Regions from separate parts of the Fictibacillus nanhaiensis genome, predicted to be linked through region 3. Evidence: riboswitches for the same ligand, from Rfam matches in the RefSeq annotation. Region 3 holds a riboswitch; each other region holds the start of a gene.
What was found. A riboswitch is a leader RNA that binds a small molecule or an ion and turns the genes downstream of it on or off. The one in region 3 is predicted to bind cobalamin.
Positions count from the first base shown of each region.

Region 1: another riboswitch for cobalamin. It lies ahead of ACFS5O_RS10390 (ribonucleoside-diphosphate reductase subunit alpha); the one in region 3 lies ahead of ACFS5O_RS11700 (DUF4430 domain-containing protein).
Region 2: another riboswitch for cobalamin. It lies ahead of ACFS5O_RS03480 (acyl-CoA thioesterase); the one in region 3 lies ahead of ACFS5O_RS11700 (DUF4430 domain-containing protein).

Region 1 covers NZ_JBHUPF010000006.1:1,356,792-1,360,073, reverse strand. The annotation lists gene ACFS5O_RS10390 (ribonucleoside-diphosphate reductase subunit alpha) at 1-1,806, opposite strand, end outside; cobalamin riboswitch at 1,940-2,142, opposite strand; gene ACFS5O_RS10385 (3-hydroxybutyrate dehydrogenase) at 2,200-2,985, opposite strand; gene ACFS5O_RS10380 (GntP family permease) at 3,016-3,282, opposite strand, start outside.
Region 2 covers NZ_JBHUPF010000005.1:170,225-173,506, forward strand. The annotation lists gene ACFS5O_RS03470 (peroxiredoxin) at 1-592, shown strand, start outside; gene ACFS5O_RS03475 (YbaN family protein) at 640-1,005, opposite strand; gene ACFS5O_RS03480 (acyl-CoA thioesterase) at 1,028-1,510, opposite strand; cobalamin riboswitch at 1,670-1,849, opposite strand; gene ACFS5O_RS03485 (MGDG synthase family glycosyltransferase) at 1,976-3,103, shown strand.
Region 3 covers NZ_JBHUPF010000006.1:1,599,015-1,602,296, forward strand. The annotation lists gene ACFS5O_RS11695 (ATP-binding protein) at 1-996, shown strand, start outside; cobalamin riboswitch at 1,111-1,294, shown strand; gene ACFS5O_RS11700 (DUF4430 domain-containing protein) at 1,457-1,858, shown strand; gene ACFS5O_RS11705 (ECF transporter S component) at 1,851-2,381, shown strand; gene ACFS5O_RS11710 (histidinol-phosphatase) at 2,623-3,282, shown strand, end outside.

The DNA.
Region 1 (3,282 bases), 240 kb from region 3:
TAAACTCTGCCACTCTTTAGAGAAATAGTTGCGTTTCGAAAAATAGTTTCCCGTTTCCCAATCCGAGCCCAAAAACGCGGGATATCTCCCCTTTTCTTTCGCAAGCTCACAACTAGCATTTATCACATAATAGTTGATGGTCTCATAAAGATGATCAGCATACGTAACCGCTTCTTCACTTTCCCACTTTATCCCCTCTTTGGCTAAAAGATGGTGCCATCCAAACGTACCTACACCGACCGCACGATATTTCTTATTTGTCAGTTCCGCTTGAGGTACATCTATACGATTAAGATCAATAACGTTATCAAGCATTCGGATCTGGATATCAATAACTCTTTTTAATACGTTATCATTGATCACTTTAGCAAGAGAAAGAGATGATAGATTACATACAACAAAATCTCCTGGCGTTTTTCTGATGACGATTTCTCCGTTCTCTGCTTCCTCTGACGTGACAACTGTTGCAGACATGTTTTGCATGATCTCTGTACATAGGTTAGAAGCATAGACCATCCCTTTATGAGCGTTCGGATTCAATCGGTTGACAGTATCTCGATAAAACATGAAGGGTGTTCCGGTTTCAAGTTGCGATTTCATGATCCGTTTCATGATCTCAATAGCGGGAATACACTTTTTTGAAAGTCTCTCATCTTCTAAACAATCAGCATATCTCTCTCTAAAGCTTCCTGACCCAACCGTTTCATCATAGAAATCTTCTAACGAATACCCTTTGATCTTTTTTACCTCATGAGGATCGAACAGATACCAATTCTCACGTTTTTCCACGCATTCCATGAAAAGGTCCGGGAGACACACACCTGTAAATAGGTCATGCGTTCTCATTCGTTCATCACCATTATTTAATTTTGCATCTAAAAACTCCAGGATGTCTTTATGCCAAATGTCTAAGTAGACGGCAATCGCACCCTGCCTTTGGCCAAGCTGATCGACCGATACCGCCGTGTTGTTTAACTGCTTCATCCACGGTATTACACCAGATGAATTTCCTTTAAATCCTCTAATATCCGAACCTCTAGCCCTAATTTTCCCAAGATAGATTCCGAGTCCACCGCCACCTTTTGAAACAGTTGCAGCATCTGTATTAGAATCAAATATCCCTCTTAAGCTATCGTCGATCGTATCAATAAAACAAGAGCTAAGCTGCCCATAGCTCTTACCTGCGTTCGCTAATGTCGGGGTAGCAACCGTCATATATAGATTGGAGAGAGCCCAGTATGCTTCTTCGACTAATTGAAGCCTATTCGTTTTGTTCTCGTCTCTCATTAAAAACAAGGAGATCAACATCCAGCGTTCTTGTGGTAATTCATAGATTTCATGATTGAATCCTTTTGCCAAGTACCGATCCGCTAGCGTTTTAAGTCCAATGTATGTAAAAAGCTTATCTCTAGATGGCTCGATCATTTTTTCAGCTTTCTCCAAGTCTTCCTTAGAGTATGATGAGAGAATGGTATCATCATAGATATCCATCCCTACTAACTTTGTGATCAACCCATAGAGGTTCGTATATGGTTTATGTCTTGTCTCCTCTCGATTCTTCATTACTTCTTCATATAACTGCCTTAAATAGATCTGTGATGCTACAAACGTCCACTCTGGGTTCTCTGCATCTAATCCATTTAACGCTTCCATGATTAACTGTCTATAAAGTGAGCTTGATTCCTGTGTATGACTTTCTAATTTCTCCGCATTTTTTAGAAAGTTGTCCGCTTGTATGTTCGGGTAATTTTCGACACAACTCTTTAACCACTCCCCGAGCAAAGAGTTTTCAGTTGTCATTTTCATAGTTAAAACACTCCTTAGGTCATAATAAAAACCCTCTTCCATCAGGAAGAGGGTTTAAAGAATTACATGTATTTTGCTAGACGATCGTCAGCATAAAACAGCGGCAGTTCTTTCTCCCAATCCCCGAGGAAAAGAAAATAGGAGTCTTCAGGCAGGTCTACTGGCTTTTGCTTCTTCCTACTTTGGGCCTTCCCATACAGCAGCCATTTTTTAATAACTGACCTGTACAGTGGCTATTCCATTTCGTCCACAATTACAGTTGCGGGGACAGCTTCGGCATTGAACCGAATTCCCTTTTAAGCCGGATATTCCGGCGCCTGAATTCTCCATATATAGTTTTGTATTATCTACTTTGACACTAAATATAGTGAATGTCAATAACTTCTCCATTCTTTATTGCGCGACATAGCCACCGTCGATCACAATCGCTTGCCCTGTAACGCCCTTTGCATTCTCACTAGAAAGAAAGAGTGTGTAATCTGCTATTTCTTGAACATCTAACAATCTTTTTTGAGGAACTAGTGGATAGATCACTTCTTCCAGAACCTTCTCTAACTCAACATTTCTCGTTTTGGCCAGATCTTCTAATTGTCCTCTTACAAGAGGTGTATCAACATAACCAGGGCAAACCGCATTTACCGTTATTCCATGTGGAGCACCTTCTAAAGCAGCCACTTTCGTTAGACCAATAACGCCATGCTTTGCACTATTGTATGCGGATTTTCCGGCAAAACCTACAAGCCCATTGATGGAAGCCATATTTACGATACGTCCGAACCCTTGTTTTTTCATGATTGGAAAGACATGTTTTGTCGCTATGAATGGAGCTGTCAGCATAACATTGATCAACTGTTGAAACTTCTCCGTTGGAAACTCTTCAAGTGGCGACACGAACTGCAATCCTGCATTGTTGATCAGCACATCGATACGACCATAGTGCTTCAGTGTTTCATCCAATGCTTCTGTTATCTCTTTTTCTTGTGTCACATTACAGCCGATTCCGATCGCATTTTGGCCAGCTTGCACGAGCGCTTGTGCAGAATCCTTCGCACGCTCACGATCTAGATCACTGATTGCGACTTTAGCTCCTTGTTCTGCGAATGCTTTTGCTAACTGCAAGCCGATTCCACTTGCTGCTCCTGTAATAAAAACAACTTTCCCCTCAACGAACGCTCTCATGAAATGATTACTCCTCTCTATGAAATTGGTTTATACGATACCAAGTCCGTAATAAAGACCAATAATAACAAATACGGCAATCGTTTTAATGATCGTCATCGCGAAAATGTCAATATACGCTTGTTTATGAGTTAATCCTGTTACAGCTAACAACGTAATAACAGCACCGTTGTGAGGAAGTGTGTCCATTCCACCACTCGCCATAGAAGCAACACGGTGAAGAACTTCTGGATCGATTCCTAGTTTGTCAGCCTGTGCGATATACGTTTCACTCATCGTTGCGAGTGCGATACTCAT
Region 2 (3,282 bases), on a different contig from region 3:
CCTTCCAACAAGTTATCAAGGTCATTGGTTTGTCCTATTTAGCCATCCAGGTGACTTTACACCCGTATGTACAACAGAGTTCGTAGCATTCCAAAAGCTCATGCCTGAGTTTACAAAACTAAACACTTATTTAATCGGATTATCTGTAGAACAAGTGTACTCTCACATAAAGTGGATTGAATGGATACAGCAGAATTTGAAAGTAGAGATTACTTTTCCGATCATTGCAGATAGTCTTGGAAGGATTGCTACTAGACTTGGAATGATCCACCCTACAATGGGAACAAGAACGGTGAGAAGTGTTTTCATCGTCGATCCAACAGGCAAGATACGTCTTATGCTGACGTATCCCGAGAATGTGGGACGTAATATCAACGAGATCCTAAGAGCAGTTAAGGCGTTGCAGACAGCAGATAAAAATAAAGGTGCAACACCCGCAAACTGGCCGAAAAACGAACTAGTCGGAGACCGTCTGATCGTTCCAGCACCTACAACCATACAAGAGGCGAAGAAGCGTGCAGAACAAGCACAAAGTGGAGAGATTGAGTGCTACGATTGGTGGCTATGTACAAAGCCACTACATGATAGATAGAGAGAGCAGCCTTTGATTAGGCTGCTCTTTTTAAGTCCACACATTCTTTATGCCGTTTTAATCTTTACAATAAAATAGTAATACTTATACATCACAACAAGAATTAAGATCACTCTTGCAATCATGCTGTCTGTAAGAATAAAAGTAATCAAGATCATCGAGTCTGAAAACAGGCTGATCATAATCTTTTTCTTTTTTGTCAGTGAGCGATTTCTTACAAAATCGTCTAGATGTTTTTTATAGATATCCGTTCCTTTAAACCACACTTCAAACTTTTTGGAACCTTTTACAAAGAAATAAGACGCGAGTAATAAAAGAGGTGTGGTAGGAAGCAACGGCAAGACAATTCCTACGACGCCTAAACCAAGGAAAAAGAACCCCAATGCTACAAATATGATGTTTTTAATTTTCATTCGGATTCTCACTTCCTTTATCTTATAGAGTTCCGTTCGCGTTTTTATATAGCAAACGCCGTTCTTTCCTTAGTGGCGCACCTTTAAAGAGTGCTTCTTCCTCTTCTGTCTCAGGAATGACACTTGCTACAGGAAACGGCTTACCGTTTTGATCAATGGCGACCATCGTTAAGATCGATGTGGTATTCAGCGTTCTATTTCCCGTCTCTAGATTTTGACACTCTACTTTTACGTAAACTTCCATTGATGTTCTTCCAGTTGAGATGACTACACCTTCTAATATGAGGATGTCTCCCACTTTAGCTGACGATAAGAAGTTTACATTATCAATGGAGGCGGTGACAACGACTTTCTTGCTATGCTTCATGGCGGCGATCGCTGCGATCTCATCAATGTAAGATAAAACGGTACCACCAAAGATCGTGCCCATGTGATTCGTATCAGGGGGCAATACCAACTTTGTTTGAATCGTTCTCGAAATGTTTGCTGATAGCTGCTGTTCCATACCATTCCCTCTTTCTGAAGCTTGAAAGCTCCCCTTGTTTTGAGGGAGTTAGTGAACAAAGAAAAATACCCATCACAAAAGACGGGTACGTAAGAATACATAACAGAATCAATGATCTATTAAATATCCCTCGTCCTATCTTCCCAACTCCCGAAGAAGATCAACACTATAAAGATGGCAGGTCTCCTGACTCGTGCATCAGCCTACTCTAAGCCCTTCCCGTCAGATTGACAGTGGTTTTGCTTATTTCGTCAGCACTTACAGTTGCGGGTACAGTTCTGGTCTTACACCAGATTCCCTATTAAGTCTGTAACAGACACCATAATTATCGGATCTTATGAAATTTTGAATCTATCTTATTGTACCACTAACAATTTTTACTTTTTACAAAACCTTTTAACCTTCTTCATATGACGTTTAAAATCCCCTGCTATGCTTATCTCAAAAGACTGGGGAGGTTTTCAGATGATACGTCCAACAGCATTAATCCTTACCGCTAACTATGGCAGCGGCCATGTTCAAGTCGCTAACGTCCTCGCTGAAGAACTAAAAAATAAAGGATTTCAACCTGTCTTATCAGATTTATTTGGGGAAGCTCACCCTATCATGTCCCAAGTCACACAATCCATATTTATCAAAAGCTTTTCACACGGCTCTTCTTTTTATAAATGGTTCTATTATGGAACAAACAAGTTGAATGCAAATACGATTACACAATTTTCACGGTATTTAGGAAGAAAAAGATTCTTAGAATTGATCAATGAACACCAACCCCGTTTTGTGATAACAACCTTTCCCCTTCATGCTGCTCCATTTCTTATAAAAAAATCACGGTTCAATATTCCCATCTATACCGTGATCACAGATTATTTCGCTCATCCTTTTTGGATCAATCCATCGATTGATCGCTATTTTGTTGCATCCGATTCAGTTAAAAACGGATTGATCAAACACGGTGTGGATAAAAATAAAATTACAGTCAGTGGCATCCCGATCCGTGCAGACTTTTACCGTCCGATTATTAAAGAAGAAGTGTTTACTGAATACGGAGTTACGCCAAGTAGTCGTGTAGTTACGATTTTAGCTGGTGCTCAAGGTGTGTTGAAAAACGTTAAGGTGCTCGCACAGCGTTTGCTGAAAGATCCATCATTGCGGGTAATTGTCGTTTGTGGTAAGAACAAAACGTTGTACGAAAAGTTAAAACCGCTTGCTGAACAATATTCAGACTCATTCCGATTATTTGGTTACGTAGAGAAGCTTCATGAGATTTTAAAGATCTCACATTGCGTAGTAACAAAGCCAGGAGGAATCTCTATTACTGAGGCAGCCGCAGTAAGAGTCCCCCTCCTCCTTTATAAGCCAGTTCCTGGTCAAGAAGGAGAAAATGCTAAGTATTTTGAAGAAAAAGGCGCTGCATTTGTCGTTCATACAGTAGACGAAATTGCGGGAAATGTTCAGAAGTTATTTGATAACGAAGCTTTGCTGAGTAGCATGCAGAGAAGTTTAGAGCTCATCCACCATTCTCACTCTTCCTCATTAATTGCTGATTATGCTATGGAAGAAGTACAAGAGCTGTCTCAAGTTACACGTTAGGTTTTTTAATGGATACAACATCTCAGCCATTCAAGTGCTCTCAAACCTGCTTCACACTTATACCCAAGGGGGTATAATGACTGCTCTTTCAAGGACTTTTTGAAATAATCCTAGAAATACCGGATTTATTCCGGCGAATTTCGCCCATAAATCGGCGAGTCGACATACCTCGACAAGTA
Region 3 (3,282 bases):
GGTGTGATCACTTTTGATAGAAAAATGAACATCCTTGTTACGAATCCTCCTGCTGATCGTTTCCTACAGGCATTCTATTATGAATCAGGCATGAAGACAGAGGTCAACGGAAACGTTCCTGAGACGGTCAAACAGCTCTTTGGACAGGTTGTTGCTCTAGAGAGTGAACAGATGACAGAGATCGCGATACAAGGCCGCTCATGGGTAGTTGTCATGACGCCATTGTATGACCAATCTATGATACGAGGAGCAGTCGCTGTCCTTCGAGATATGACAGAAGAACGTCGTATGGACAAGCTTAGAGAAGATTTTGTAGCGAATGTTTCACACGAATTGAAGACACCGATCGCGATGCTTCAAGGATATAGTGAAGCGATCGTCGATGATATCGCAGAATCTGAAGAAGAGAAGAAAGAATTAGCTGGAATCATCTTAGACGAATCGAAACGGATGGGAAGACTTGTTAACGAACTCCTCGACCTTGCAAGATTAGAAGCGGGACATATGAAGCTTCACTACAGCTCTCTTCCGATCATTCCTTTTGCAGAAAGAATCGTTCGGAAATTTCAAGGTCCTGCTAAAGACCGAGAGATTCAATTAAATCTAGAATTTAAAAAGAATCTCAAAACCTTGCAAGAGGAGATGGATATCGACCCAGATCGAATTGAGCAAGTCTTAACCAATTTGATTGATAATGCCATTCGTCATACTTCTCAAGGCGGGTTTGTAAACCTAACTGTCGAAGTTAGCGATCAGAACGTGAAGTTTTTCGTTAAAGACAATGGAACGGGCATAAAAGAAGAAGACCTGCCATTTGTTTTCGAACGCTTTTATAAAGGGGACAAAGCAAGAACAAGAGGAAAATCTGGTGGAACGGGTCTTGGTCTTGCCATTGCAAGAAACATTGTGGAAGCACATGGTGGTCAGATCAGCGTTCATAGTAAGAATAATGAAGGTACGACATTTTCTTTCGTTGTTCCGCGAACGTTGAAATAAATTAGCAATACGTCCCGATTAATCTTGTTTCATAAGGAACAAAAGCCGTTTTTAAAAAAGGATTTCACAAATTTCTCCAATATGTTTATAATAGGAATTGTGATTTCATAAAAATTTCATACGTGTTAAACAGGTGCAGTCCTTTATTGGACGAGCTTAATAGGGAAAACGGTTAGATGCCGTTGCGGTCCCGCCACTGTAATTGTGAGAATCCTAGAGTATCGCCACTGTGAAAACGGGAAGGCGTTAGGAGACGATGATCAAGAGCCAGGAGACCTGCCTGTTTGTTACATGACATGACCTACGAGGATAGGGGGGTGTTTAACAGTACCGGGGCCGGTTGCTGTTTTCTGCCTGTATACTATTAATCTCCTTCGTAGCCGAAGGGGATTTTTTTAGTTGCGTAAAGTAAATTGTGTAGTACCAAACAAAGCGTTTTTATAACAGAAAGAGGTAAATCATGAAAAAATTACTTTTAGTATTAGCAACAATGATGATGATGTTGGTGGGCTGTGGAACGACTGAAACGAAGGAAACGGCTGATCAGCCTAAACAAGAAGAAACGAAAAAAGAGCAAGTAACGGTTCAAATCACAAAAGATAACGGAAAAGAAAAGGTTACAGAAAAGAAAATTGAGATTGCAAAAGATGCGACGATCATGGACGTGATGCAAGATAATTTTAAGATTGAAACACAGTACGATGGAGCATTTATAAGCAGTATCGAAGGAGTGGCGGGGAGCGAACAGGACAAAACATCATGGTTCTTCTCTGTAAACGGTGAAGAAGCGATGAAGGGTGCTAAAGAAATCACGTTAAAACCTGGCGATGTCGTAGAATTTGATCTTCACAAGTATGAATAAGCTTACGGTAAAAAGAATAACGATCATCGCATTACTAGCTGCGATATTAACAGTGGGTAGAATCGCCTTTGCTATGATACCGAATGTTCAGCCGAATACGACGATACTGATTCTTGCTTCATTCGTACTCGGTCCAGCTCAAGGGCTCTTACTTGCGATACTAAGTACGATCACAACCAATCTATTTTTAGGACATGGCTTGTGGACGTTCGGTCAGATGTTTGCATGGGGGCTGATTGCCGTTATGAGCGCATACTTAGGCAGATATAGACATAAGATTCCTTGGTTGTTGCTGCCTATCTATGCTGGGTTTTGTGGCTTTTTGTTTGGTTTTATCATGTCCGTTCTCTTTGGCGGAATCATCATGCAGAAATTCTGGCCATATTACTTAGCGAGTCTTCCTTTTGATCTAAATCATGCGATCGGCAACGTAGTGTTCTTTATCGTTCTTTACAAACCACTTCTTTATGTAATGGAAAATTATATAAATAAGGATGTTAGCCAAAAAGCTGCCTTTGAATAGGGAGCTTTTTTTCTTTAAAAACCGGTTCAAAAAGTTGAAAAGCTGAATAGGATGATAAAGTTGATTTTACTTTTACCTAGGAGGGCAAAATGCGAGATTATCTGAACCGTTTTTTTGCTGTGATTTTTTTAATGATGTGCTTAAGCGTCTTATTTATCGGAGGTAAATTGGGAGCATAAACACTTGAACGTTCAATGATTTCATGGTACATATGGTAAAACGTTTTAAAAAGGAGATTAATATGCTAACAGATTACCATTCTCATCTCGAAAAAGGGACATTGACGATCGATTATCTAAAACAGTTTGTAGACACGGCAAAAGAGAAGGGAATACAAGAGTTTGGGATCTCTGAACACGCTTATCACTTTTATGAAACAAAAAACATCGTATCTAAACCATGGATGGAAGAAAGACGCTATTACAAGATGGATGATTATGTGAATCTCTTTAAAAGAGCAGATCAGTTGGAATTGGACGTCCGCATGTCGATTGAAATGGATTATACGCCAGGAAGACATGATGAGATGGAGACTTTTATAAAAACGTATCCATTCGATTATGTGATTGGATCTGTGCATTGGGTCGATGATTTCGGAATAGACCTTGCAGAATATCGCAAAGAATGGGATCGTCGTGATCTTTATGAAACATATCGTTCCTACTATGATCAAATCGTAACACTCGCAGAATCAAACCTATTTGATATCGTTGGACATATTGATCTAGTCAAGATCTTTAAATATGTCCCAACTGATCAAGAATTTCTTTTTGAACAGTATGAGCGCATCACGGATGCGTTAAAAAATTCAAAAACATGTGTAGAGATCTCATCTGCTGGTCTAAGAAAACCGGTCGGACGAATCTATCCAGAGCCAGAACTTTTATCCCTTTGCTATAAA